Linked DNA regions of Symmachiella macrocystis. The protein of the gene in region 1 interacts with the protein of each later gene in a pairwise test. Links are inferred from orthologs where the notes say so. Each region holds a gene or a part of one and is shown on either strand. Other genes may lie near its edges.

Region 1 (14,667 bases):
GGACGGAAGACAGGGTTGTGCGGATTCTTCTCCCAGTTGATGCCGTCGCTGCTCACCGCAAAACCGATCGCGGTCTTCCCCTCGAAGGCGGACCAATAACTACCGTACCACATCAAGTACAAATCGCCCGACTTGATCACGGTCGGATAGAACAACCGCCCTTGTTCCCATTTTTGCCCAATTCGCAGCACCGCCTCTTTGGTCTCTTTCCACTCTTGGCCGTCGTTGCTTTGCGCATGCCGAATTTTCCAAGGTTCCGCGGAGACGTCGGTGTACCACATCTGATAGGTATCGTCGATCTTCAGGATCGTGGGGGCATAAACGCCGCTCAGTTGTGGATCGCTGGGGGGCGACCACTGGATGCCGTCGTGACTTTGGGTTTCGTGCAAATTGTGTACGCTCTTTCCAAATAGATGACTGGCGCTAAACCACATCCGCAATTTTCCGTCTTCGCGGAGTACCGAACCATCTGCATAGCGCAAGAGCGTCGGTGTGAGTATCGAGGATTCGCCGTCGCCGAATTCAAAGACAGGATTGCCAGGATGTTTTTCAAAGGTGCGGCCATCTTTGGAGCTGGCCAGCCCCAATCGGAAAACCCGTTTGGAGACCTTGCCCTGCGATCCGGCATACCACATGCGGTACTGCCCCTCCTCCAGCGCGACGCATGGTGCGAAGACATGCATGTCGTCAAACGCGTCTTGTTCGCCAAGTTCGATGATCGGCCCCTTGGTATCGCGTTCCCACTCCTGTGGTTGCAGCCAGGGGGCGAATTCCGGCGGGTCGGCTGGTTCATAGGCCGAGACGAACGAAGAATTTGCCAACACAATCCACAAAACGGCCAGCCAACTGCACGACCGTGAAACGATCAGCAACATGGGAGAACTCCCGATGTAAAGAGATGTGGCGGAACTCGGCGTCTGAAAACAGGCAACAGGATATCCAGACCGTGGTGAATGTCGCATCAACTATTGAGACGGTTCACATCACCGCGGATTGAACACAGATCAAAAATGGATTTGAAACCGTGACCCGGCAGACCTCCCTACTGACTGCTTGCAGTCAGGGGCGGTAGGGCAGACCGAACACGGCACGACCGAGACATCGAGCGCTGACGTGACGAACCATCAAATATGCCAGCTAGTTGTACGAGAAATGAAATGTTGAACAGCAAGTCATTTAGAAATGACTCCGTGACATTAACGATACAAAGTTTTTCTCAGTGTTCAATCTGTGTTTTCTCGGTGGCCCAAAAATCCGTCCAATTCCCCTGATGGAAAGCGAGAAAAAGCAGACTCACTTCGCAGCCGGTTCAGGAAATTTGGGTTCGCGGTTGAAGCGGATATCGCGGGGGCCGAGAATTTTCATATAGAACTGATGCGCGCCCCCTTCGTTGACGATTTTCGCCAAGATCGGATTCCAACCTTGTTTGAGGCGAATGCTGACTTTGTCCTGGTCCGGGCGTGCCGTGCGGCCGGCCGTTTGCTTGTGAACCAATTTTCCGTTGAGCCAAACGCGACATTGGTCATTCGATCCGACCGAGAGGACCGCGTCTTGATCCTGAGGGGAATGCACATAGGTCAACGCATAGGCCGAGACGTCCGCTTGCGCGCCAAAGATAGCCCCCAAATCCAATAAGCCGCTGGCCGAGACGAGTGTCGACCGCCATGGAAGTGGATTGCCTTCGGCATCGTTCACCGGTTGCTGGGGATCGGGATTTTGCTCCGGCGGATAGGCCGTTTCCAATTCGCCCGGATACAACCCGGCGACCCACCAATGAAAATTGCGTGTCCGCAATGTTTCTTGCGCGTCGCGATCTTTGAGAAACGCGACGAGGTCGATGAATTCTTGATAGTTCAGCAGAGCGATCACGTTGTCCGGCATCAAGCTTTTTTCATCCGGCTCTAAAAACTCGATGTCGGTTTTAGCGATGCGCGTCTCCTTGCCCTGCGCATCACGGATCACGACTTCTTGGTCGTTGTCCAGCACTTTTAACCCGGTATGCACGCGGCCTTGTGCTGTTTCGACGATGAACTTTTGATAGCCCTCTTTGATTTCCTTGGACGGGTCGATCATCGATTCCATAATCTTGGGGATCGAGTGCGTTTCCCAGATCTTGGTCAGATCAGGCCCGGTGTTTCCGCCGACCCCTTCCAACGAGTGGCAACCGACGCAACTGACCTTATTTTTGTCCAAAAATACTCCCATACCGTTTTGCGGACGGCCGACGGTGGCCACCATCTCTTCGACGCGTTTGACCTCTTGGGGGTCCAACGACAACGCCAAGCCGCCCGCAAGCACGCGTTTGAGGACAGCGGCAACTTGCGGGTCCTTGTCCGCATGTTTGCGGAGTGCTTCGGAGACCACTGGCAACAAACTGACCGGCAGACGTCGGTCCGCATACAGCGTCCCGGCAAACTTTGCCCGTTCCGGGGTACTCCCCAACACGCGGATCGCAGCCGCTTGATAGGCCACATCTTTGGTGGTGGCGATGGTTTCGCTGGAGACCGCCAAAGCACGGCGGAAATCGACTTCGGTGAGCGCCTCCAACGCATCGGCGCGAAGCGGACCTTCTTTTTCGGTCCATTCCACCAGCAGGCCGATCGTTTCATTGGCGCGCAGCGCGCCGAAGGTTTTCAGGATTTCCCGTTTTTCTTCCAGCGATGTTTGTTCGGACTTCAAATTGGCCGCCAGCGCATCGATGGCGGCGATCAGCCCCAGATCACGAATGCTTTGCATCACCGTCAGCCGTACGTCTGCTTCGTCGGAGTTGATTAGCTTGAGAATCATCGCCTGCAGTCGCTCCGGCGCAACACCCCCGACCAGCGAAACCGCATTGAGGCCCGCCAGAGTTTCGTCAACGCCGGCGGCCGGATGTTGCTCCAGCCAGTTGGCAACAGCATCGCCTGTGATGGGCGGATTGAGTTGATAGTTGCGGTAGGATGCGAACAGGCGGATGCGTTGCTCACTCGTCAGTTTATCGGAGTGTTCAATGGCGATGGCCAACTCATGGGCGGCCTCGCGTGTCCGTAGCGCTTCGAAGACCCGGACAGCTGTTTCCCGCGCTGCTGGATCATCGGACTGCAACCAGCCTGTGAACTTAGAAATCCCCGCTCGACCAGTATGCTCCAACGCACGAATCAATCCGTCGCGGTAATAGACATCGTTTGCGTCCTCGTGATACAAGGCATTGGCAATCAACGGGGCAACGCGGGCACCGTAAATTTTGGCCAGTGCCAGTGCCGTTTGCCGTTTGACCGCCAAATCGGTCTCGGTACGGAATTGTAATTCCAACCCACGAGAGACGGTCGTATCGGCCGGCAAATACCCATGTTGCGGCGTTTGGCCCTCCGGCGCATATCGCAAGTGATTACCCAATCCGTCGGCCGCCAACCGGCGGATGTTCGCATCTTTATGCTGCAGCGCCGTCACCAGCGCGGCTTGTACGCTTGCGTCCCAAAATCGCTGCATGCCTCCCAACGCGTGCAGTTTGGCATGAATCGGTGCTTTTTCGTCGGCAAGGATTTTCAAAAACGTCGCACGGTGTTTCTCACCGCGTTTGACAAGTTCGTCCGTCGCGCGGCTGCGTTGTTCGAAATCGCCGGTTTTTAGAATTTCGACCAACTGCGCATCATCGGCCGCTGCCAGCTTGGCCCAACTGTCGGCCGGCTGAAGTGGAATGGCCGGCATCTCGTCGGTGCCGGCCCAACTCAGTCGATACAACCGCCCATGCACGCCGTCTCCCCACAATTTGCCCGCACCGCCGGAGTCCGTCCGCCAGTCGAGCACATAAATCGCGCCGTCCGGTCCCATCGCTGCTTGGCAGGGCCGGAAATAATCGTCGTCCGACTGCATCAGCGTGAATTCTTTTGTGATGCGGAACGTGGCTCCCTGCGGTTCGACGAAATACCCACGCACCGATTTGCGATAGACATCAGGATAAATGAAGACGCCGCGAAACTCTTCGGGAAATGCTGTGCCGGTGTAATGCAACAGCCCGGCCGGCGCACCGCGACCGGTTTTGATCATCGAAGGTAACTTGCCGGGCAACTCGCCATTGACCGCTCCACGTTGAAAGTCGCTGCGACAACATTCGACCTCGGGAAACAACCGCCATCCGTAATCGGCCCCTTCCACCACATGCATGATGCGGACGCCCATGAACTTCGACCCGTCTTCCTGGTCGTTGTCGACATGGAACATGTTGAAGTTTTCATCAAAGACCACGTCGCGGTACGGATTGCGAAATCCGCGAGCAAATTCCGTCAACTGCCGCCCGTCCGGTGTGCTACGGACAACCACGCCGCATCGCATGACATCGACGCGCGTCCCGTCGACCCCTTCGCCGCGATTGTCATTGTCGCCGGAGGTGACATACATCCCCCCGTCGTGGCCAAAAGTCACGCCGGAGATTTGATGATGGTGAAATCCGCAAAATCCACGCAGGACTTCTTCCTGGAGATCGAACGGCCCCTCGGCTTTGGATTGCTTGCGACGAATCACGTGCCCCACCGACGGCAAGTACGTCCAGCCATCATGAAAAGCCACCGACGAGGACAACTCAAGATCATCTAAAACGACCTGCGCCGCATCATATTTGCCGTCGCCGGTTGTGTCTTGGAGCGTTTTCAACACATCGGGCACGTCTTTAGTCATCCGCAAAATGCTTAGTTGTGTGCCATCTTTAAGGGTCACATCGTAGTAGGTTTGCTCGGCCGACTTGCCTTTGACCCATTCCAGTATGTAGAGCGTGCCGTCCGGTCCGAATCGCATGCCGACGGGATTGACGATTTCCGGTTCCGTCGCCACGATCTCGACTTTGATACCCGCTGGCGTTTGATAGCCGGCCAATTCGGGATTCAACGTCCCTTGGTCAATCATCTTGACCCACCCCGGCGCCGGTTTGGGCGGGGCTTGGACATTGTTGTAGTCAAATTCCGCTTCTTGAGCGGTCGCGGCAACGCATGTGAGAATCTGTGTGGCAATAACAAAAAATAAGCAGGTCGCGTAGCGAATAATCACGGGTCGGTCATCTCCTCATTGGTTTCAATGCAGCTGGTCGCGATCGTCAGAATCGTTGATCGCAACCTATTCAGGTTACGTATTTCGCCGCATCGACGCAACAAGACCGCCGTGACTGCGGCTCACACGGTGGTGAGTTTCGCTTAGCATTCGGCGAATTCGCTGGCGGCGGTGGGGCTGGTTTTGCTACCTTGATGATCTCCAGCCGTGATCCCCTTAGAACTGCTGTCCCGTGCGAAAGACCGTGAAGATGCCCGCTGCCTCCCCCAAAGCTGCTGCCGAACAACCCTCTCCACGGCTGATGTCGCTCGATGCCCTTCGCGGTTTCGATATGTTTTGGATCATCGGCGGCGCGGGATTTGTCGAAGCCGTTGCCGCTGCGATGAAACCCGAATGGGGCGAAAAGGTGGCGTTCCTCACCGAACATCCCGAGTGGAATGGGTATACCGCCTACGATCAGATCTTTCCGTTGTTCATGTTCATCGTCGGCGTCGCCATGCCCTTTTCGTTGCTACGGCAACGAGATACGGGAACGCCACCATCGAAACTGTATGCCCGCGTGATACGCCGTGGGCTGTTGCTGGTGCTCTTTGGTGCGATATTTAACGGCATGCTGCTGCTCGACTTTGAAAATCAACGCTATGCCAGCGTGTTGGGCCGCATTGGGTTGAGCTATATGTTTGCCGCATTCATTGCACTGAATACCAATATCCGCGGGCAGGTGATTTGGATCGTCGGCATTTTGATCGGCTATTGGGCGGCGATGCGATTTATCCCCGTCCCCGGCTTCGGTGCCGGTGACTGGACACCGGGGCACACGTTGAGCGGATACATCGACCAAATAATCATGCCGGGCGTGCTCTACAAAGAGGTCCGCGACCCGGAAGGTTTGTTCTCTACAATTCCGGCAATCGCCACGGTGCTCACCGGAGTCTTAGCCGGGCATTGGTTGAAGTTGAGCAAAAAGGAAGGCGAACAGAAAACGATCACGCTCTTTGCCGCCGGCGTCGCCTGTGTTGCCTTGGCTCGATTGTGGAACCCTTGGTTTCCGATCAACAAAAACCTGTGGACCAGTTCGTTTGTGTTGTACACAACCGGCTGGAGTTGTATCGCTTTATCGATTTCGTATTTGTTTGTCGATGTTTGGGGCTGGAAAAAATTGGCCTTTCCCTTCATCGTGATCGGCATGAACGCAATCACGATTTATATGGTCCGCGAATTCGTCGACTTCCCCGCCATCTTTGAGTTGCTCTTCCAGCGAGGCCAACACAAAATCCACCCCGCGATGTGGGCCGGCGGCGAAATTTTTCTGGTCTGGTTGTTCTTGTATGTGCTCTACCGCAACAAAATCTTTTTGCGACTGTAATGCGGAGGGATCGCCAGTCAGCCCAACGATTGAAAAACCCTTTCAGGGTTTGTTTGATGTCGGCTTTCATTCCCAGGGTGGCGCGGCTTTGCCGCTTACCCTGGGCTATGATGTGAAACCCCTTTGGGGTTTTTCGCGGCGGCGTTCCGGGGTGGTGGATTTAACGGGGGGTGATGCGGTCCTCGAAATTCTATGTCGCCGTTTGAAAATCATGCCTGCCGACATCATGCCCGTCGAATACGACAAGTCCTCGGTTTGGAATTGTTTATTTGAGACATTCGCCACGGACGTAGACGGCTTCGATGCTGCCGGGGAAGGTGACTCCCTCGAAGGGGGACCAGCCGCATTTGGTTTTGAGGTCCTCGCGGCGGATGGTTGTGGGGCGGGCGAGATTTAATACCGTCAGTGATGCGACATATCCCGGCTCGATGCGACCGAATTTTAGCGGTGCTGTATAAGGATTCACAAACCGACCTGGGTTCTCCGCACAAAACGCGGCGACCTGCCCGGCGGTAAAACCTTGCTCGGCTATCAACCAGGTGACGAATTCGCCGTAGGTATCCAAGTGTGGCTGCCCGGAAATGCCGGCGGTGTTTTCTTCCAGCGTGTGCGGCGCGTGATCGGTGGCCAGATAATCCAACGTCCCGTCCCGGAGTGCGGCCAGCATCGCCTTGCGGTCGGCAATGTCTCGCAAGGGGGGATTCATTTGCATCCATCCGCGGTTTTCGTCGGTGAGATCAGAAACATCGTAATACAAATGGTGCGGCGTCACTTCGCACGTCACGTCCAACCCCTTGGCACGCGCCGCACGTATCAACGGCAGCCCTTCGCCCACGGAATAATGGCACAGCTTGCCGCGCAGTTCATATTTTTCGATCATCTGTAGCGCAAACCGCGTCGCTGAAAGTTCGCACTCTGCCGGTCGTCGTTGTTCGTGCGTCGCGGCTGATTTGTGTTGTTCGAGCAGTTCGGGATCCTCGCAATGAAAACTCACGCACTGCCCACGATAATGCGCGAGGGTTTCATCCAAATCTGCTAACGTCGAGAAAAATAAATCCCCCACACTCGGCCCCATGTAGGCCTTATACGGCACGGCAAATGACAGCGGCCGCGTCCCGGGACCGATTCCTGCGTAAAGCGTGACTTGTATCGGCACATCGCGCGCCGCCAGATGCTGCTGCTTCGCCCGATATGAAGCATCATCAATCGGCGCTACCGGATTGTTGGGCATATCGGCGACTTGCACGACCCCACCATTCACAGCCGCGGCTGCGGCGGTGCGGAAATCTTCTTTATAGGTTTGCGTCTCACTCTGGTCATCGCGGGCATGAATATGAATATCTCCCATCCCGGCAAAGACATAGCAGTCCTCACCGAATTCCACATCCGGCGTCCCGAGTCGCTCACCAACTTCGACAATCGTGTCGCCTTCAAGTCGGATTTGCCCGGTCCATTCCCGTTCGGGATTCACAAAACGACCGGCGATGATGGTAGATGACATACTGGTGGACCTTTAAGCCGAAAAACTAATGACTTGGTTGTGCGTTAAGCGGCGTCTGGAGTGGGTTTGAAAAAAATAACCACGAAAGGCACGAAATACACGAAAAAAGAAAGGGGTTATTTCTAGTCTTCTTTTTTATCGTTTTCGTGTCTTTCGTTTTTTTCGTGGTTCATCTTTTAGTTTTTGTAGCGAAGCCGCCAGGCGCTCAACTGGCGTGCGTTCACTCTGCTGGAATTTCAAGAACTTGTCCGCGTTTCAGCAATTCTTTTTGCAGTTTTACTGCGGAGACATCTTGCACGGTTAATCCTTCGTCGATCGCCATCACCGCTGCCGTGGCGGTGGATTGGCCGAGGATCATGAAGACCGGTTCCATACGGATGGAGCCGAAGGCGATGTGCGAACTGGAGACGCAGACCGGGACCAACAAATTGTCGCATTGGCCCCGTTTGGGGACCAGCGCGCGATAGGCGATTTGGTACGGTCCGCGGGTGGAACGGCCGATGTCACCTTCGTTTTGCACATGCCCGTCCGGCGTGACGTACCGCTGCACGTTGTGTGAATCCATGCCATACGACCCCATGCCGACCGAATCGGGGATCGGTGGTTTGTTGAGCAGTTCGTTTTCGGTGATCACGAAATCGCCCACCATGCGACGGGCTTCGCGGACATAGATTTGGTGCGGCCAATGACCGTTGTCGACGAATTCGTCTTCCGCCAATCCCCATTGTTGCATCTCCTGTTGAACCTCTTTGGGGACGCGTGGATCGTGGGCGATGAAATACAGCCACCCTTTTTGATAGGTTTCATGCTCGGCGATAATTTCGCGTCGCCGCTCATACGACGCTTCCGGGTAGTCGTAGTTGTAACCGATATTGTCGGTGCTCATCGGGCCGTGGTTGTTGGTGTCGGTTTTGTGATTGGGAATGGGGTCGAATTTGTTAAACGTCTCTCGCCAACCCGCATTGAAAATCCGCACGAGTAGTTCGTATTGCGCCGGGTCGTAACCTTCCGGTTTGGGGAACGGCACCCGGTTTTGCGGATCGTCCGTCAGGCACATGCGGAAGCAGTACGCTTGAATCTTTTTGTCTGCTGCCCCATATTCCCCCGGCGGCTGCGGACTGATCCGCGGGAGCAAGCCGCTCTGTGGATCACCGGGAATGCGGTACGGGCTGATTGGCGTTTTCACCGCACCAAAGTGGTGTTTGTGATGCAGCACGCCGGTTTGCACACCGTTCCACTGCTCGCCATATTGGCTTTTCGCCTCGCGGCCGATGGTATATTCCACGCCGGCGGCCGCCATCAGGTCCCCTTCGTAGGTGGCGTCAATAAACATTTGCCCGTTGTAGGTTTTGCCACTGAGAGTGGTGATCGAAGTGATCTTTGCGCCTTCTTTTTTGACCCCGTTCTCGCGGTCAAGCCATTCATCGCGATGCATCGGGATTTTGTGTTCGCGAATCAGATCTTCAAAGACCGACTCGGCCGCATGGGGTTCAAAAATCCACATGGTACGCTGCGCGCCGTCGACGGCGGGGGTTCCCTGTCCGCGTCCGCCATACTCTTCGCGAGGTTGCCACTTCCAAGCCTCAGGGGTTTGATAATGTTTCCACACACGGTGATAGAACTCACGAGCCAATCCGCCGATGACCGCTTTGTTTCCGGTATCGGTCCAGCCCAGTCCGCCGCTGGACAGTCCGCCTAGATGCTTATCCGGCGAAACCACCACCACCGATTTGCCCGATTGCTTGGCTTCGACGGCGGCTGTGACGGCGGCGGAGGTGCCTCCGTAAATGACCACATCAAATTCAGCTGCCGGCAGCGCCGTTGCTGTGATTCCCGCGAACAACAAGGCAATCACGATAGGTTGAATACGCATAGGGAGACGAATTCTATAAAAGGATGGCTGAGAAACTCTTAGCCGTTGCTGGATGAATAGCAAGCCCATTCTACTACGGTCGTGCGAAATTGCGACGCTAACCGGCGGCATTCAGGCATCGGCTTGGTTCACACGCCCGTGAATATAAACGTCCCCGCCCACGATGGTCATCGACGGTATATTCAGCGACGGCAGAGCAGGGATCTGTTCCAGACCCAGGCCACCAACCGGGGTGATGGCGGAGAGGCCTCCCACAATTTTGGGAGCGACGAACACGTGTACTTCATCGACGAGCTGTTCATCGAACAACGATCCCAGCACGGTTCCGCCCCCTTCGAACAGCACGTTGGTCATCTGCCGCCGCCCCAATTCATCCAACAACTCGCCAAGTGGAACGCCGGTTCCCGCAGGGGAGGCGAATTGGACCACTTCTACGCCCGCAGTTTGTAGTTGTTCCACGCGCTGCGGCGCGGCTTCGTGGCGCGTCGCCAACAGCAAGGGGGCTTCGGAAATGGTCTTGACCAGCTGCGAATTGAGCGGCAGTTCCGCTTGCGAATCAACGACAACGCGGGTCGCGGTGCGCGGGCCGACCGGTCGTGCGGTCAGTAACGGATCATCGCCGGCGACAGTCTTCGCCCCCGCGACAATCGCATCGATTCGTCCTCGCAATTCATGCACAATCGCTCTTGATTCAGGACTGGAAATCCATTGGGAATGCCCGGTCCGCGACGCCAACTTTCCGTCGAGCGTCATGGCCCATTTGGCGTGTACGTACGGCCGACCGGTTGTGAGTAATTTTAAAAACGGGGCGATCAATGCGCGGGCGTCGGTTTCCAGCAACCCCACCTCGACCTCGATCCCCGCTTCGCGCAGCTGCTGCACTCCACGACCAGCTGTGTGCGGCGAGGGATCGAGCATTGCGACAACGACCTTAGCAAATCCCGCATCAATCACCGCTTGGGAGCAGGGGGGTGTTTTCCCGTGATGTGAACACGGTTCTAGCGTGACAAACAATGTTTTCCCGGCGGTGTTCCCGGCGGCTGCGGTGATGGCGTTGACCTCTGCGTGAGGGCCGCCGAATTGTTGGTGGTGTCCTTCACAGATCAGCGTTCCTTGCTCATCAACGATCACCGCCCCGACCTGCGGATTCGGTTCGACCCGCCCGGTCCCCCAGGCGGCGATTTCCAAGGCGCGGCGCATGGCGGCTTCTGCGTCAGAAAATGTTCTAGCTGGCATAGCGATTTCGCTCACATGGCGACTGAGCAGAGTTGGCGGAGACAATCAGAACTCCGCATCAAACCATTCCCCGTTTTTTCCTGAGAAACCATTCGGTCGACATCACACCGACAAAACAGACCAATAAGATCCAGTTGTCCCACAGCGAAACCACTTTGTTTTGCGTCAGTTGGCGATTGATGCCCTTGTCGATCAATTCCTCAAGAAAACCGCGAAAATCTTCCGGCAATAGAAACCGTCCTTGCGTGACCGACGAGATCTCTTGCAACAGTGACGGGTCGGCCGCCGGGTTGTACATTTCCAAATCTTGTTCGAAAACCACAAACCGCGCTTTGGCACTGTAACCCAACGGTTTTCCATTTCGCACCGCGCTGACTTCCACGCGATACTCACCCGGCAAAGCGGATTCGGCGAATTCACCGAAATTCAAATCACCGCTGCGTTGGGGAGCCACGGGATATCGTTTGTCCTCCGGGCCGACTACTTGTGTTTGAAATTCGACATCGGTGAGCGGCTTACCTTCTTCGTCGCGAGCGCCGAAGGTGAAGGGCACTTTTTGTCCGGGACGAAACCGCCGTCCTTCGAGTTTGACCCACACCGAGTCATCGCCTTGTGAGTCCTTGTTCGCCAACCACAAGATCACTTGCCGCCAGAACTGTTGTTGCTCATTGGCGAATCCCGCCAGATACCACAGATACGTGGTGTCGCCGGCAAAAGCCATCACGCGGCCGGGGTTGTATTCTTGGGCGATCAATAGCGGTTGTTGCGTCTCAGTTTCCGCCAGCACGCGGGCCAGTCCCAGCTTTTTGGGCGTGAGTTTGGTTGCTCCTTCCAGTTTGGGAAGTTGTTCCCAACCGGTACTTTCGTCGCCGAGATTCCCCATTCGCATCACAAAATCGCCGCGACCTTCGATGGTCGGCAACATTTGTACCGGATTGGAGATTTGCAAACTCTCGTCCAATTCATCCTCATTGAGGATCTCCGTGGGGTACATCACCACCGGGAGCAGATCCTGTAGCGGTGTCGTCGCATAGCCGCCGGCACCGAAACTGTGAAATCCGCCGGTCATGATCAAACCGGCACCTTGACTGACAGCTTCGGCCAATCGCCTCAGGTTCCGTTCGCCAAAAACCTTGGCAGGGACGTCGCCGATGATGTAGACGTCGTATCGGCCCGGTTCGAACCATTCGTCTTGAATTTTCGTCGGCTCAGCCTCGCCCCGATAGCGGACGATTTGCCGGTCGATTTGGATATCGGGAGAGCGGCCAACCTCGGCCAGCTTTCCCATTTCTGGCCGCCAAATATCGAAGTAAGCGACGCTCAACCCACCTTTGAGCACCGTGACAAAGGTGGTGAGCACATTGTTGCTGGTAATCAACTCGCCTTCAAGCGGCTCGACTTCAATAGAGATTTTGTATTCGCCCGCGTATTGCGGCGTCCATGTAAACTCGACCGGCAGCACGTCTTGTGTGCGTGTCGTGCGCAGCTTCTGCGCCGGTGCCGCTAGTTTCATGTTGTTCTTGTTGGGATCACGAATGCTGGGATCTTCGACCATCAATTTGACCGTCAAATCGCGATTGGCGACCCCCAAGGCGCGGATATTCGCTCCGACCAGCACTTGGTTCTTTTCAAACACCGTCGGATTGACCTTCAAATCCTCAGCGATTTGATCCATCGTCGAATCGGTGAGACTCGATGAACCGACGCCGACGGTGTGTATCGGCGCATTGTGCGCCGCCCGGTATTGGCGGACTGCTCCGCGCGGATCGATGTCGAACGGCGGCAGCGCTCGTTGTGCTCCATCGCTAAACAGAAACACACCGGTCACGACATCGGGTTGCAGGGTACGGGTCAGGTATTCCAAGGCATGACCGATGGCCGTCATTTCCCCATCGGCGGCCGAGGAGGGCTTGTCCACCTGAGTGATTTCGCTATTGAACTCGTAATGTACGACCTCAACCTTTTCTTTAATCTGGTCCAACAAGTCTTGATTGTCAGCCAATGTTTTTAGAATCGTCTCCCAGCGCGTCAATCCACCCGGACCGTCGGCGAGATCCAAGCTCCGCGAGTTTTCGTGTACGAGAACCAACTGCCCGGAGCGCTCATCGGTTTCCGTTAGAACCAACGAGGGTCGGAACATTGCCCAAATCAATAGCAACGCCGCCACCGTTCGCAGCCCCAACAACCAGAATCGCGTGCCCCGTGATAAATGCGCGACCCGCTGCCGATAGGAACGCAGGACGATCACCAACAACACAATCGAAACCACGACCACCACCGGCCAGGGCCAGATGGGTTCAATCCGGGGTTGCAGGTTGTCGGGGAAGATGTCGAACATGGGGAATCCGCAGTAGGCCCTTAGACGGCTGGTTGATCAGCGTTTGATGACATCCCGCGCGCGATATCTTCCGCGGCGGTCGTCTCGGTTTCGTAGAAATAATTGGCCACGAAATGCTCAGCGACAAAAATCCCAATCATTATTGCCAACACCCAAGGGAAAATTTCTCGTCCGACACGGCCTTGCCGGACTTGTCGTGTGAGGTTGTCGATATCGCGGGCCGCTTCATACCGTCCTTCACCGAACAATTCATCAAGATCACTGGTGCCCAAACGCGAAAGATCGCTTTCCGAGGCGACGGCATTGATGCTGAAACCTCGTTCGAATTGAATGTCGGCGTTACGAGGGATGAGGCGATAATTCCCCAACAGCCGCGCATCGTCAATCACCACTTCGTCCGCGCCGGGCGGAAGATCCTTGCCCGGTTGTGTGCGATCTGGCTTTCGGATCAGCAACTGTTTGATCTCGAATTCGTCGGAGAGTTTGATGACGGGAATTTGTCCGGCGGTATAGTTGTAACGCTCATCGTCGTGCCGGGAAACGTATTGCGCCAACTGATCGCTGAGCACCACGGCGACATTCACGGAGGTCACTAGATTACTCCATTCGCTGCGGTCAAACGGCGTGGTGATCATCACGACACGGCCTTGGCCGACGGTGCGTTCAATGATCGCCGGGGTTTCGTTCGCGTCGGTGTAGGGTACGATCACGGTCGCATCGTCGGCTGGTTTTGTCCGCCAGTGTCGTGTGACGTTTACGCTCGCCAATTCGCTCGTATCCCATTCGGCGAATGTCCGCAACAGTGGATGCGTGAGGTTTCGCAGATCGAATTGTTCGGTTTCTTTGAAAGGACGATTCGCCAATAAGTCCGCCGGCAAAATAGCCTGAGCGGTTTCATCGAGGTAACTGGCTTGGTTGACGTTCGGGCCTAAAAAGAGAACGGCCCCTCCGCCAGCCTCTAAAAATCGTTGCAGAGCCCGCCAATCAGCGAATCCAGGCTGCCCCACGTCCAGCCAACAGACCACATCGAAACGGCTCAAATCCTCAGCAGCGAACTTCGCCGAGTCGATGACTTTAGTGCGATACGGCGAATCCCCCGAGAGTTCCAATTCCTCCGGCGACAAAGCGGTCCGGAAGAAATTGGCTTTCGTCGCATAATTGTCCGAGACGACCAGCACTTGCTTGGGAGGCTGAACTTCGATGGTGAATGAAATGGCATCGTCAAACGACAACGAATCGTCGGTTTCTAACCGGACCTCTCCCTGGACCACCGGCCCGGTCAAACCGCTGAGGGGGAACCGCGCGCGGGTGGCGATTTGGTCGACCTGCACGTC
Region 2 (14,748 bases), on another replicon or contig:
GGCTCTGCTACTCACTATAGCATTTCCAAACCACGGCGCAGCTAACACAAACCTTGCCATACCGAATTTCATCAAGGCAATCATGAGCAACCAATACCCCAAGCATCAACGATCCGATGCCATGTCATGGAAACAACCAGCGCTCACCTCCGCAGGGTTGTCACTATTATTCATGTTGGTTTACTCAGCAACAAACTACATCTCATCGCTCCGCAGTGACGTGGGAACGTGGTACTACGACTGGGAACAGATCATTCCATTCGTCCCGGCGATGATCATTCCCTATATGTCGATCGACCTGTTTTTCGTCGCTGCTCCATTTCTCTGCCGTGATCGTGTGGAACTGCGAATCTTGTCACGGCGAATCTTGCTGGCCATTCTCTTAGCAGGTGGTTGTTTTTTGCTGTTTCCTCTGCAATTGGCCGTCGAACGTCCGCCGGTATCGGGGATGCTGGGAGAGTTATTCAATCAATTTCGCCAATTCGACCTCCCGTACAACCTCTGCCCGTCGCTGCACATCGCGCTGCGGACGATTCTAGCCGTGCATTACGCACGGCACACCCACGGAGCAGTCCGCTGGGCATCCAACTTTTGGTTTAGTTTGATTGGCCTATCGACGTTGCTGACCTATCAACACCATATCGTCGACGTTGCCGGCGGTTTCGTATTAGCCGCAGTCTGCTTCTACCTCGTCCGTTCGACGCCGTTCCGATTACCGGTCGAGCAGAACATGGCTGTCGGACGACGGTATGCCTGCGGCGCAATCGCTTTGGCCGTTGTCGGGATCGGCATCGGTTCCTGGGGGCTCTGGTTATTGTGGCCGGCCGTTTCGGCGGGATTGGTCGCTGCGGGGTATTTCGGCATCGGACCAGGAATTTTCGACAAACGCGACGGGCAACTGCCATTCTGTTCGCAGCTCATCCTGGCTCCGGTGTTTTTCGGGCAGTACTTATCGTGGTTACATTACCGCCAAGAATGCCGCCCGTGGGATACCGTAACCGAACAGCTTCGGATTGGCAGACGTTTGGCGGACCATGAAGCCGCAGAGGCGATTCGCGCTGGCGTCACCGCTGTTGTCGACCTGACCGTTGCATTCTCCGAACCAAGTGAATTTCAACGGCTGGATTACTTGGCCCTGCCAGTCTTAGATTTGACCGCTCCTACGCCGGAGCAACTCGATACGGCGGTTCAATTCATCGAATTGCATTCACAGCGCGGAGTGGTTTACGTGCATTGCAATATCGGCTATTCCCGCAGCGCCGCCGTGGTGGGTGCTTACCTGCTACACACCGGCATGGCCCGTCACGCAGATGAGGCAATGGCGCAGTTACGTGCGGCGCGACCGACAATCGTAATCCGCCCTGAAGCAGAGGCGGCAATTCGTCGCTATCACAGGGAAAGGTGCGGGCGATAGAAACAATGGACAAATTAAAAAAAGGAACTCCCCTCTCTTTGCAGAGAAGCGAGTTCCTCGTGTTCCGTGAATTCTGTGCTGTGCAAATCGCGTGCAACTACTTTTCTTCGTTGTAGGTACGCACGCTGTCGCCGCCTTCTTTAGCTTTTTCTTCTTCACGTTCCTTGGACTTGGTCACAGCAATGGTCACCATACCTTGGGCTGCTTGAAGTTGACGACCGCTGAAGTACGCTTCGTCCGGACGTCCGACGCGATCGAATTTCTTCTGCGCCAATTCACGCCAGCTCATGTCATTGGCAAGATGCCACGCGGCCGCTTGAACGGCGCCGAAATCGCTGTTGCTACGGCTCGAGCCATAGCTTTCGACCAATTCCAACAATGGTCCGTTGCTGGTGAATTCTTCCAACGGTTTGATTTCGTATTCCATTTTGGGACGCGGCTCGGCTTTACCATGCTCGAGGCAAACCGTCTTGATTTTGATCTTCGCGGTTTTTTCAGCAGGTACGGAAAATAATCCGCCGCCACCACCGCCACCACCAAATCCGCCACCACCACCACCGAACCCGCCGCCGCCGCCAACCGCTTGGCCGCCACCGCCGCCGCCTTGTCCGCCAAAGCCACCGCCACCGCCACCGACATTCCCGCCGGCACCGCCAATTTGTTTCATCACGTGCACAGCCGCGAATGCCTTCGGCATTTGGATCGTCAACGGCTTGTCACCCGTATTGGTGATGAACAGGTTTCCGCCTTTGGAATCCTTGGCAATGTACGAAACGTCCAACGACTTTTGCTCAATCCCATCGAACAGCGGCACGACATCCGCAGTCGGATCGAGGGTCAATTTGGTAATGGCTCGGGATTTCGACGCCCCTGTGAGCGTGACAACACCGGCGATTGATAAACAAGTCATCAATAACGCGGTTCGTCCTCGAAACGGCTTGCTAAGGAATCGCGGCAACATGGAACATTTCCTTTCACGGAACGACGGCAATTTTGTTATTCGCCGGAAACTAAGGCACGGAAATCTGCACAGAACTTTTGCTAAAGAAATCGCAGGAATTCAACCATTCCCTCTATTTACCCTAGACTTACATAAAATTGTATCGCGCCGTCGCCGGCTCGATCAACAATAAGTTTAATGAACTTGGGATATTTTCCCAGATTCATCCCACCTCAAAGCCAAAAAACGGGATTCGCGGGCTGTCATACTGCTAGTTTCGACTGCAAACCTTGCGTCAACACATCACAGCCGAGAATCAGGCCATCGCGAGCATTGCCCAACACAGCTGCGTTTTCCGCACTGTCACCCGACGACTTCGCTAAACGCTAACGAAACAACGGAAAAAAAGAGGCTTCCCGCGATATCGACGACAAACAAGCGAACCTATGATATTCCTGCCAGCCGTAAACAACTCAACGTAGACAGAGTGTTCGCTTCGCTCGTGCTATTCCGGTTCATAGGTCATAACGTAGAAACCCCGAACATTTCACACCGATTTTAGCGATTTCCAAGAGAATCTTTTCCCAACCGCACCGTACGCCAGAAAAGAGACGTTACAGTCGGCAAAACCGTTAGGACTGTGCTGGCCCCGTGCAATGAACACCAAGTAGCAAACAGCGAGACACTTGAAGCCACGTTCCCTGCCGGTATCATGACCAAATTGCCCGGCGACCACCGGGCGGTACGCTAAGAATTCGACACGGACATTGAGGAATCCAGCATGACGGGCTACACAGTACACACCGGATCGACGGACGCATTTGCCAATAATTACGACCAGATTTTTGGCGCGAAGAAGGCGGCAAAGAAAAAGACCTCTCCGAAAAAGAAGTCCCCCAAAGTCGCCGCGAAGAAGAAAAAACGCGCACAACCAAAAAAGTAAACCGCGTTTCTCAATGGGGGCAATCCTCAGCACCAGCCAGTCAAGCGGTCTGCTTACGTCTCCAATCCACTTGGCAATGTCACCCAACTTCGGTTGTCGAATGATTCCAACACCGCATCTGCGATCCGCTGCGCACTGGCTCCATCATCGAATCCCGGGACGGCATCGCGCTGTTCGATGATCGCCGAGACGAGTTCGTAGACCAGATCGTACCGGAAGACCGTGGCGGGTACGCCCTGGCTGGGATCACGGGGGCTGCCGTCCGGCGTGAGGAACTCCGCAGGCACATCGACTTTTTCTAGCGACTCGCCCCCCTTGCCCAGCAAAATCGTATTCGGCTCAGTGAGTTGGTACACGGCCGAGCCTTCACTGCCATTCACCTCGGCCCATTCCCGCCCGAAGCCTCCGAAGTGATAGCCCTTCATCACCGTGCTTCCCTCGAACACACCGACTGCACCTCCAGAGAATTGACCGATCAATGCCGACCAATCGTCGACATCCGATGGCGGACACGCTTGACCATCGGCCGTCTTTTCGCGCGTTGCGTATTGCGCAATGGCACCGCAGACAGCCGTCATCGGCCCCATCAAGTCCTGTGCGAAATCGATGCGATGGATTGTCATATCGAACAGATCCCCCGCTCCGGCCAATTTTTTAGATTGTCGCCAGCCCCAACTCGTTTCCGGTAAATCCAGAAAACGCTGGCTACGAAAATGCCGCGGCACACCCAGCGCGCCCGTCGCAACCAGATGCTTCAAATACCGCATCGACGGCGCAAACCGATACGTAAAAGCGGTCATATGCCGGACCCCTTGGTCGCGGGCGGCCTGATACATCTCCAGCGATTCGGCGAAATTCAGCCCCAACGGTTTTTCGCACATCACATGTTTGCCCCCGGCAATACAGGCCAGCGCAATCTCCTTGTGCGTGAAATTGGGGGTGGCAATGATCACCGCATCGACATCGGGATCAGCCGCCAATTCTTTGTAGTCGGTCGTACACCGCGTTGGTCCCCAATCGGTTTGACGCTGCTGCATCAAGTCGGCATTGGGGTCGCAAATCGCCACGAGTTCGGCGCGAGGATCGATCTTGATGCCGGGAACATGGTGGTAGTCGGAAACAGCGCCGGCACCGATAATGCCGAAACGAATGGGAGCGGGCATGGGAGGAACTAGGCCTTCGACTGTAGTCTTTAGGAATGCTCAATGCGGGCGTTTGGTTTTAGACTGTAAGGACGTTCGCCCGCTTTCGCAAGGATTGGCCCGGCAGCAGTCCGTTAGGAATTCTCTTCGATGCTCTTGCCAGTTATCAATTGATTCACAACCGTAAGCGCCGCTTCGCGGGTGGTGATTTCAACGTCCAATTGGCGGTCACGGATCGAATCGAGAATTTCCTTGAATCCCGGTCCCGGCGACAAACCGGCCGCAATCAAATCGCCGCCGTTAATCAATTCGGGAGGATTGAGTTCATCAGCGGGCGTTTCCTCATAGAAGCGTTCGGTGAATTCGACAGCGGTCAAATCCACCTCGGCCGCGACGGCGGCAACCCGGTTCAGCATGAGCAATTCCTTCGCGCCCGGCTTTACCAATAACCGTTTGAGCGCGTGCAGCGGAAGTTGCGGAGCATCGCGAAGAACGTGTTGCTGCTGGACCAGCCAACAGATCCGTTCAGTTTGCTGGTTCGATAATTTCAAGCGGCGGCAAATTTGCTCGACCACCTCCGCACGCGCTGCGTCGCGGGCAGCGGGAGAATCGTTTTCTCGACCCTGCTGAGTGGGGACTTCTCGCAGCAAGATGGCAAAGGCCAACTCAAACGACATCTCCGAATGTCCAGCTAACATCCGCAAGGTTCTGCCCCAGTGCTCGGCCGAATCGACTTCGTTCAAGTTGGGGATGATCTCCGGCAATATCATCCGCAGCAGCCCCAATTCGCGCAACGATTCCAACGCCCGCACCCGCCGAGGGCAAACCAGCATACGTGCTAATTCATGGAAGATGCGTTCAACGCTGACCACTGCGATTTCCGTAGCCATCTCCGCAATCGCCGCCGCAGTGGCTGGATCGAGTGTGAATTCTAAAGTCGCTGCGATCCGTACCGCGCGGAGCATCCGCAATTTGTCTTCCGTGATGCGATGATGCGCGTCGCCAATCGCCCGCACGATACCTAACCGCAGATCCTCCTGCCCGCCCACAAAATCTAGAACCTCATTTTTGAGCGGATCATAGAACATGCCGTTGATGGTAAAATCGCGCCGCCGGGCGTCTTCTTCGGGCGTGCAGTATTGTACGGAATCGGGGCGACGGCCATCGAGATACGGGCCTTCCTTGCGAAACGTGGCGACCTCGACGTTGTCTTCGCTACGCGGCGCCGTCACCAGCATCACACCAAAACTGGCCCCCACGGGCACCGTGCGATGCCTTCCAAAAACTTTACGGACTTCGTCCGGACGCGCATTGGTAGCGACGTCATAATCCGAAGGTTCGCGTCCCAACAACGCATCGCGCACACACCCGCCCGCCCACAATGCTTGGTACCCCGCTTCATGCAATTCCCGCGCAACGTAGAGGGCAAACTCGCGGCGGGTATTGCTGGTGGTCATATTCTCAACTCTCTGGGTGGCTGCTTTGCATTTTAGGCCGAAGCCGCGACCGGGCAAAGCCACAGCCGACAAGACACGCCCCACAGCCACTAGGTTCCAGGTTGCCATCGCCAAGAACCTGTTTCAAAACCCGGTTGCGCTTGTTCCGGAAACTTACATTCTAGTATCAGCGAGATGCGTCAGAGGGTTTTGAAACTACTTCAAGACAAAAAAACGGCGAGCGGAAACGTGATGGTTCCCACTCGCCGAATACCATTGACTACTAAGCCGGTCGCCGCCGTTGGGTGACCGAACCATACGACGCAACGCTTACGGAGTGTGGTTGGGATCGGCGTCGTATTTGAAGAATTCTCCCGCTTCGCGCATGAATTCCAGGTCCAAGGTGCGGAGCGTACCCACCGCTTCGGATAATGGGGCGTCGACAATACCCATGCCTCGCAAGGCGACCATGCGGCCATATTGACGGTTGAGCACTAACCGAGCGGCATTGATTCCCAAACGGGTCCCCAACACGCGGTCGTAGGCGCTGGGCGGACCACCGCGCTGCAAGTGACCCAATGTGACGGCCCGCGTTTCGATTCCGGTCCGTTCTTCAATGACTTCAGCCAAGGTATCGCCAATCCCGCCAAGTTTCACATGACCAAAGTCATCCACTTCGGCGTCCTGTGTGACCATACCGCTTTGCGGCAACTTGGCCCCTTCGCTGGCGATGATCAGGCCGTACGACTTGCCTTCCGCACGACGCGCTTTGAGAATATTGCACATCTCGTCGATGTCGACTTCGACTTCCGGCACGAGAATAAAGTCGGCGGCGGTCGCAATTCCGGCGAAACAGGCGATCCACCCGGCGTGGCGTCCCATGGTTTCGATGACCATCACACGACGATGCGACTCGGCTGTCGTCCGCAAACGGTCCACCGATTCCATCACGATATTGATCGACGTATCAAAGCCAAACGTAAAGTCGGTGCAACTCAAGTCGTTGTCGATTGTCTTAGGTACACCAACCACGGGAAACTTGCGTTCCGAATACAACCGGCTGGCAACACCCAATGTGTCGTCACCCCCAATGGCGATGAGCGCATCCACATCGAGTTCATCAAACGTCTTGATCAAACGATCCGCCAGTTCGGGGTCATCTGGATCTTTATAAGGATTCGTTCGCGAAGACCCCAGAATCGTGCCGCCACGGGCAATGATTTCATCGGTGTCCTGAACGCAGAGATCTGTAAAATTTCCCTCAATCGCGCCGCGCCAACCTTCAAGCATGCCGATCGATTTTCCGCCGGCATTGTGAATCGTGCGAACCACTGCGCGAATCACCGGGTTCAGACCGGGACAATCGCCGCCACCGGTCAATAATGCAACTTTCATTTTCTCACGTCTCTCTTGTTTGACAAAAACTAACGGTCCGTCGCTTTGGACTGATCCATTTCGCCACTCAATGTGGCCTATCTACTTGTGCAGTGGTGCTGATCACGACAGGACCCGCACGTTACCATGTTCGCTCAATAAATGTGGTATCGACTTTGCTCTCGGCGAAGGCGTTGTGATCAAAAATCTTGCGTGCCAGGGGAATTGTCGTAGCGATCCCTTCCACTTCAAATTCCGCCAACGCCCGCTTCATCGTCGCAATCGCCTCGTCGCGCGTGGGGCGGTGCACAATCAGTTTTCCGATCAAGGAATCATAATACGGTCCGACTGTGTAGCCTTCATGAACATGCGAATCCCAACGCACGCCGATCCCACCGGGAACGCGCAATTTCGTGATTTTTCCGGGTGAGCCGCGAAAATCGTTGTCGGGATCCTCTGCATTCACGCGGACTTCAATAGCGGACCCTTCGCAAGGAATCCCCTTCTGTTTCCAGGGCAACGCCTCCCCCGAAGCAATGCGAATCTGCTGTTGGATCAAGTCGATGCCGGTCACCATCTCGGTTACCGGATGCTCCACTTGAATCCGCGCGTTCACTTCGATGAAGTAAAACTGATTGTCCTTGTCGACAATAAATTCGACGGTACCCGCGTTCTGGTAACCCGCCGCTTTAACCAACCGGACAGCCGCCTTACAGATGTCCTGCCGCACGGCAGTGGGTAAACTCGAAGCGGGGCTTTCTTCGACGACTTTTTGGTGCCGTCGCTGCAAACTGCAATCCCGTTCCCACAGGTGCACCACGTTGCCGTGACTGTCGGCCAAGATCTGGACTTCGACGTGCCGCGGATGCTCAATGTATTTTTCGAGATACACGCCGCCATCACTAAAGGCACTCTCCGCCTCGGCTGAAGCCGCCTTGAGGCCCGACTTCAGCGTGATGTCGTTCATCGCCACCCGCATCCCTTTGCCACCCCCACCGGCGGTGGCTTTGATCAGCACCGGATAACCAATGCGATTCGCGACCTCCAAGGCCTCCGATTCACTGGCAACCAGTCCGTCACTGCCGGGGACCACGCTGACTTTGGCTTGCTCCGCAATCCCGCGGGCCGTCACCTTGTCCCCCAACTGTGCCATGGCTTCGTGCGGGGGACCGATAAACTCGATATTGCAACTACGGCAGACTTCGGCGAAATGTGAGTTCTCCGCCAAGAAGCCGTATCCAGGATGGATAGCTTGGACATTGCCCAGTTCCGCGACGCTGATGATACGGTTGATCATCAGATAGCTGTCGGTCGCGGCAGCCGGGCCGATGCAATACGCCTCATCAGCCAATTTCAGATAATGTGCACCGCGGTCCGCCTCGCTGAAGACAGCGACGGACTCAATTCCCAAATCGCGACACGCACGGAGGACCCGCAAGGCGATTTCACCACGATTGGCGACTAGAATTCGTTGAAACATGGCACCTTTGTGGGTCGCGCCCACCTCGCGCTCATTTCGTCTCGCTCAACGGCACCAGGACCGTTTCACTCGACGTGCGATAGTTCTGTTTTCGACAACTGGTTCCGTAATAACTGCTCGACCTCAAATTCCCTTGGCCGCTGCGGATTGATGCGTGATGTCACACATCAACACAAATCCGGCGACTTTACTTTCATGCGCAGGCTGTGAGCCGTACCACTGCGGCCCTCACCACAGCGACCCGTCCTCAAATCCTCTTGCGCACCCATTCCTCTTGCGGCGACTGACACCTCAGAGAAATCGCGCCACCATACGCAATTCTCGTTCCCGTCGGTCGTGGCGAGTGGCATCCGGTCAACTCTTCGTTTTACCGGTTTCGCGTTCTGGCCGAAATCGCGAATCAACCGGGCCGCACACGAAACAACGGCTGACCGAATTCCACCGGATCACCATTTTTGATTAGCACTTCAGTAATGGTTCCGGAAACTTCCGCGGGAATCTGGTTGAAGACCTTCATCGCTTCGACAATGCAAACTATTGTGTCACCGGAAACCTTCGATCCGATCTTCACGAAAGGAGGATCTTCCGGCGTCGGCGCGGTGAAAAACGTCCCCACTGTCGGGCTGGTGATCTCAATCGTGCCGTCATCCACCGCAGCAGCTTCCGCAGGCGCTCCGGCCGGGGGTGGCGCTGCCGCATAGGCGGCGTTGGGAACCATTTGCATGACGTCTTGTGGTCCGCGCCGCAACTTCCAGCGCTGCTCGCCGTTTTGCACATCGACTTCGGTTAGGCCGTGCGCTTCCATCAATTCGATCAGTTCAGTCAGGCGGGCCAAATCGACCGGACCTTGCGTCGACTGATTTTCGTCAGCCATGTGTTTCGTTCCTATTATTCATTTTGACGACTCACAAGTGCTGCCTCGGACTGCGCTGGGATGCGCCGTTCCGCCAGACACCGAAAGCCGCTGGAGTTCTAATGAGTTTCGCGTTATCTGAAGTTACGCGTTATCGGTCAGCTCAAGACAATGTCGTCGAATTTCTTAGGTGAGGAGGTCAACACATCGTGCCCATCCTTTGTCACCAACACATCATCTTCGATTCGCACTCCTCCCCATCCGGGAAGGTAAATCCCTGGCTCAACCGTCACCACCATGCCCGGTTTCAATTCCATTTCCGTCATGGAATTCAATCGCGGGCCTTCGTGGATATCCAAGCCCAGACCGTGGCCCAGACCATGATTGAATTTCTTGCCGTATCCGGCGTCCTCAATCACTTTTCGAGCAGCCGCATCCACATCGCAGCACCGCGCTCCGGGACGGACATTTCGAATCCCCGCGAGTTGGGCATTTAACACAACTCTATATATTTTCTCTAGTTTCGCCGAAATTTTACCGGTCACCAAAACTCGCGTCAAGTCGCTTTTGTACCCCGTTGGCCCATCAGCCCCCCAGTCGACCAGCACAAAATCCGCGTCGGAAATCAAGACCCGCCTAGGAGTTGCGTGCGGCAGCGCCGCGTGAGCTCCCACCGCCACAATCGGAGCAAAGCTCGAACCAGTTGCTCCGAAGCTCCGCATCGAATGTTCGAGATCATGCGCCACCTGAAGTTCCGTCTGCTCGCCACGGAGGGTTGCTTTGAGAACCTCAAACCCTCTCTCCGCCTGCGTCACCGCCTCGCGCAGCGCCGCAACTTCCGAGGCATCCTTGCACAGCCGCAATTCTTCCACAAGCCCTGAAACGGGAACGAGTTCCGCACTCTTAAGCGCCGTGCGCAGCCCCTCAGACTCATCGACCGTCGTCGAGTTGCTTTCGAAGCCCAGGTTCGCGATTTTTGCCCGCGCGGTAATTTTGGCCGCAGCGGCGACGATCCCAATCTTTTGCGGACGAATATGAACGTCCAATCCGGGACACTCGTCCGCAATCTGTGTCTCATACCGCCCGTCGCTAATCAAGACCGTGGCGTCCTGACTAACCAACAGGAAACTGTCGTCCCCACTAAAACCGGTCAGGTAGGTCACGTTCGTAAAGTTCGTCACTAACAGCGCATCCGCACCGACTGCCTTCAACTTGCGCACTACGCCCTTACGACGTTTGACGAAACGGTCCGTAGCCATGGGGGATCTCCTATCCAAGTATTTGCGGCTCACCAGTTGCCGCCATTTGAGCAATTACGGCCGAATTATTCAACAACCTTGCCGGTATCGCGAAATAACAGCAACTATATGGTCGTATCGCTACAGCTAGTTGGTGCGGCCCCACGTTGTTCGTCTTCCCCCAATCCTCCCACTGTATTTGGGGATGGATGGCTTCAGCGCACGAAAAAACCGCCGACGCGCGGGCGCCGACGGTTGGAAGTTCTTTGACAATTTGTTTCACGCAGCTTGTTGCCGTTTACGTCGCCAGCCGTAGCCGACCAGGGCGATGCCGCCGATGCCGAGGAGGGCGAAGGTGCTCGGTTCGGGGACGGCTGCGGCCATCTCAATGCTGAAACTAGGACCGTACACGCCGGGGTTGCCTGCCGTAGCCGAGGTCGGCCGAACGAAACCTGAACCAATCGAAGAAAATCTACCACCTGCAAAGGTGATGTTTGGGTCGACGCTTTGGGTCACACCGAAAGCTAAGCGGTCAGTGTTCGTGGAGAAATTCTCGCCGCCTACGATATACCCATTTCCAGCCACAAGATTCAGCGGGCTGATTGCAACCGTCCGCCAAATTCCGTCAAGAGTCGCAGCGGTTCCTGACGGTATCGCCACGGAGTCAAGTAACGTTCCATCGGGCGCCCAAATACCGACCGTGTGCCCGACGGACAGGCCGTCTTGATTCTCGTCAAACCACGACAGGCCTGTAACGGTGATGGGATTGATGACATCGAATTGCCAACCAACACTTTGGTTCAGGTTGACCCCGTTGTTACCCGTTGATGTATCAAAATCTAGAATAGGTCCAGCATTCGCCGCCTGAATGGGGACGGTGAGACAACAAATGACAGCGGCAGAAAGAAATCTACGGTTCATACGGACCTCACGAAAAAAGGAAGACAAATCTGTTGTTGGCTCCCCATCATGCAATGTCACAACCGGGATATCAAGCAAAAACACCCCAGATGCCACAAACTGCCAAATGGCGGTTTGTAGACCGCAATGTCTAGATTGCAGAGGAGGCGGCCAGTGCACAAAATAGCCCGCGAATCGGCAGGCATACGACACGAAAAAACCGCCGACGCATAACGCCAACGGTTGGTCCTGCCACACCATGTTCTTTGACAATTTGTTTCACGCAGCCTGTTGCCGTTTGCGTCGGTAGCCGTAACCGACCAGGGCCAGGCCGCCGATGCCGAGCAGGGCGAAGGTGCTGGGTTCGGGGACGGCTGAATCTAGCGGTGTAATCCGGCTGGCGGTAGCATATACAAAACCATTGCCATCGAGTTGAAGCACGATTTCACCTGAGCCGCTGGCGACCACTGAGTTCCAAGTAATGAAGTCACCGTTCGTGAAGCCATCCGAAATTGCATTGTATTGGTTACCGTTGGGAGTTGAATCCCCGAAGCTTCCATTGATCGCGTAGTCGCCAACAGGACCACTGGAAGCTCTCCGTACTCCTATATGGTCTATCTGATAAGCAGCACCTGCAATTAGCCCGCTAAAAGTGATCGAGAGGGAACTTCTTCCACCTAAAAAAGTGTCTGCGGCAGCATCGCCATCAATCCAGGCAGTGTCCCCATTCGACCAAGGCGAATTAAAAATGTCATCATTCCAGCCGCTGGAAAAACTTACACTGACGCCAGTGACCACATTGTTTGAATCGACGAGTGCAGTTGTGCCAGATGGTGCAGCAATCGTATTCCAGGTTCCACCGAAAGTTGGTGCATTCGCCGAATCGTTGTAGTCAATCAAAATCATCCCCGCCTGAGCAGAGGAAACCAAACCAAGACTGACCAAACCGGCAAGAAGAACGTGTTTCATGGGGAAGAATCTCTGAATCGAACGTGGTGCTGAAAATGAGTCGCTTGCCTATTTCGAGTCACCATTGTGCCCCAGGACAACCCGCATAGCAAGCAAAAACGGCACAATTCCTACAAACTGCCCAGACTGAGATATGCGGACCGGCATGTCGGGATATGCGGTGTGGCGTACACGGCGGAAAACAGCCAGCGAATCGGCGAGCGTGAAGCAGACAAACCCGCCGACCTTGCAAAGCGGCGGCGTCTAAGCGTTGCTCAAACGGGTGTAGCCTACACCCGCAAGCAAATTCTATCCGTAAAAAACGCGAGAAAACGGGGTGTAGCGGGCGTTGATGGCGAGCGATACCGAGGAGCGTTTGAGCCTATAAAGTAAGCGGTTTGAGCGACTTTTCGCAATCCCCGAATCCGTTATTCAACAACCTTGGTGGGATCACGACATAACAGCAGGTATATGGTCGTATCGCTACAGCTAGTTGGTGCGGTCCCACATTGGTCGTCTTTCCCCAATTCTCCCACTATGTTTGGGGATGGATGGCTTCAGCGCACAAAAAACCGCCGACGCTTGGGCGCCGACGGTTGGAAGTTCTTTGACAATCTGTTTCACGCAGCTTGTTGCCGTTTGCGTCGCCAGCCGTAACCGACCAGGGCCAAACCACCGATGCCGAGCAGGGCGAACGTGGAAGGCTCGGGGACGGCTGAATCCAGCGGAGTAATCCGGCTGGCGGAAGCATATGCAAAACCATTGCCATCGAGTTGAAGCACGATTTCACCTGAGCCGCTGGCGACCACTGAGTTCCAAGTAATGAAGTCACCGTTCGTGAAGCCATCCGAAGTCGCATCGTATTGATTACCGCTTGGAGTAGAATCCCCGAAGCTTCCATTGATCGTGTAGTTGCCAACGGGATTACTGGAAGATGCCCGTACTCCTATATGGTCTATCTGATATGCAGCACCTGCGATTAGCCCGCTAAAAGTGATCGAGACGGAACTTCCACTGCTAGAGTTTAAAAAAGTGTCTGCGGCAGCATCGCCATCAATCCAGGCAGTGTCCCCATTCGACCAAGGCGAATTGCTATTGGTATTAAACCAGACGCTGGAAAAACTTACACTGACGCCAGTGGCCACATTGTTTGAGTCGACGAGTGCAGTCGTGCCCGATGGTGCAGCAATCGTATTCCAGGTCCCACCGAAAGTTGGTGCAATCGCCGAGTCATTGTAGTCAATTAAAATCATCCCCGCCTGAGTAGAGGAAACCAAACCAAGACTGACCAAACCGGCAAGAAGAATGTGTTTCATGATGAATCTTTGAATCCAATGCGATGCTAAAGGTGAGTTGCTTGCCTTTTTCTGAGTCACTATTGTGGCCCAAGACAACCCGGAAATCAAGCGGAAGTGGCACAATCCCTAAAATCTGCCCAGAGTGAGATATGCGGACTGGCATGTCGGGATATGCGGTTGGCGTTCGCGGCGGGAAACAGCCAGCGAATCTGCAGGCGTGAAACAGACGACTAACCTCGCCGAACTTGCCACTCGGCGGCGTCTAAGTGGCGTTCAAACAGGTGCAGCCTACACCCTGCCACAAAATCCCCCCCAATAAACGCGGGAAAACCGGGTGTAGCGGGCGTTGTTTACGAGCGATGCCGAGGAGTGTTTGAGCCTATAAAATAGGCGAATCGAGCGATTTTTGGTAATTCTCGAATCCGTTATTCAACAACCTTGCCGGCGGCCATGTGAATCGTCCTCTTTGCCCGCGATGCCGCTTCGTCATCGTGTGTCACCAGCAGCACGGCTCCACCATCATTCGCAAATTCCGTGAGGTGCCCCAGCACTGCTTCCGCATTTTCGCGATCCAGGTTACCGGTCGGTTCGTCCGCCAAGATCAACTTCGGCTGATTCAAAAGCGCCCGCGCCAGCGCGGTTCGCTGACGTTCGCCGACGCTCAATTGTCCCGGCACGTGATGCAGACGATGCTCCAACCCAAACTTGGCCAGCAACTGGGCGGCCCGCTGCTTCGCATCGGCGGGATGCGTGGGGATCGAAGCGGCGAGCACGTTGTCCAG

Evidence for each region.
Region 2: the proteins of ribD (region 1) and accC interact in binary tests that used the Escherichia coli proteins (3 or more experiments, as listed by UniProt). The link is inferred for Symmachiella macrocystis from one-to-one orthologs.

The regions. Positions count from the first base shown.
Region 1 is NZ_SJPP01000001.1:3,620,139-3,634,805, reverse strand. Bases 8,934-11,848 are described here. They hold ribD (bifunctional diaminohydroxyphosphoribosylaminopyrimidine deaminase/5-amino-6-(5-phosphoribosylamino)uracil reductase RibD), read right to left. Parts: upstream 10,996-11,848; coding sequence 9,871-10,995; downstream 8,934-9,870. Other genes in these bases: CA54_RS14040 (glutamine amidotransferase), read right to left, coding at 11,054-11,848; CA54_RS14050 (FAD-dependent oxidoreductase), read right to left, coding at 8,934-9,759. Outside these bases: CA54_RS14070 (glycoside hydrolase family 130 protein), read right to left, coding at 1-875; CA54_RS14065 (PVC-type heme-binding CxxCH protein), read right to left, coding at 1,294-5,019; CA54_RS14060 (acyltransferase family protein), read left to right, coding at 5,270-6,385; CA54_RS14055 (amidohydrolase family protein), read right to left, coding at 6,651-7,886; more of CA54_RS14050, read right to left, coding at 8,107-8,933; more of CA54_RS14040, read right to left, coding at 11,849-13,333; CA54_RS14035 (vWA domain-containing protein), read right to left, coding at 13,354-14,667. UniProt on the Escherichia coli protein: Converts 2,5-diamino-6-(ribosylamino)-4(3h)-pyrimidinone 5'-phosphate into 5-amino-6-(ribosylamino)-2,4(1h,3h)-pyrimidinedione 5'-phosphate.
Region 2 is NZ_SJPP01000003.1:255,319-270,066, forward strand. The notes cover bases 6,561-9,556. They hold accC (acetyl-CoA carboxylase biotin carboxylase subunit), read right to left. Parts: upstream 8,730-9,556; coding sequence 7,392-8,729; downstream 6,561-7,391. Other genes in these bases: CA54_RS24465 (6-phosphofructokinase), read right to left, coding at 6,561-7,270; accB (acetyl-CoA carboxylase biotin carboxyl carrier protein), read right to left, coding at 9,130-9,556. In the rest of the region: CA54_RS24440 (phosphatase PAP2/dual specificity phosphatase family protein), read left to right, coding at 122-1,414; CA54_RS29610 (hypothetical protein), read right to left, coding at 1,512-2,375; CA54_RS29615 (hypothetical protein), read left to right, coding at 3,136-3,297; CA54_RS24455 (Gfo/Idh/MocA family protein), read right to left, coding at 3,351-4,460; CA54_RS24460 (CCA tRNA nucleotidyltransferase), read right to left, coding at 4,574-6,004; more of CA54_RS24465, read right to left, coding at 6,206-6,560; more of accB, read right to left, coding at 9,557-9,603; CA54_RS24480 (M24 family metallopeptidase), read right to left, coding at 9,741-10,841; CA54_RS24485 (DUF4082 domain-containing protein), read right to left, coding at 11,100-11,741; CA54_RS24490 (PEP-CTERM sorting domain-containing protein), read right to left, coding at 12,000-12,689; CA54_RS24495 (PEP-CTERM sorting domain-containing protein), read right to left, coding at 13,289-13,984; CA54_RS24500 (ABC transporter ATP-binding protein), read right to left, coding at 14,392-14,748. UniProt on the Escherichia coli protein: This protein is a component of the acetyl coenzyme A carboxylase complex; first, biotin carboxylase catalyzes the carboxylation of the carrier protein and then the transcarboxylase transfers the carboxyl group to form malonyl-CoA.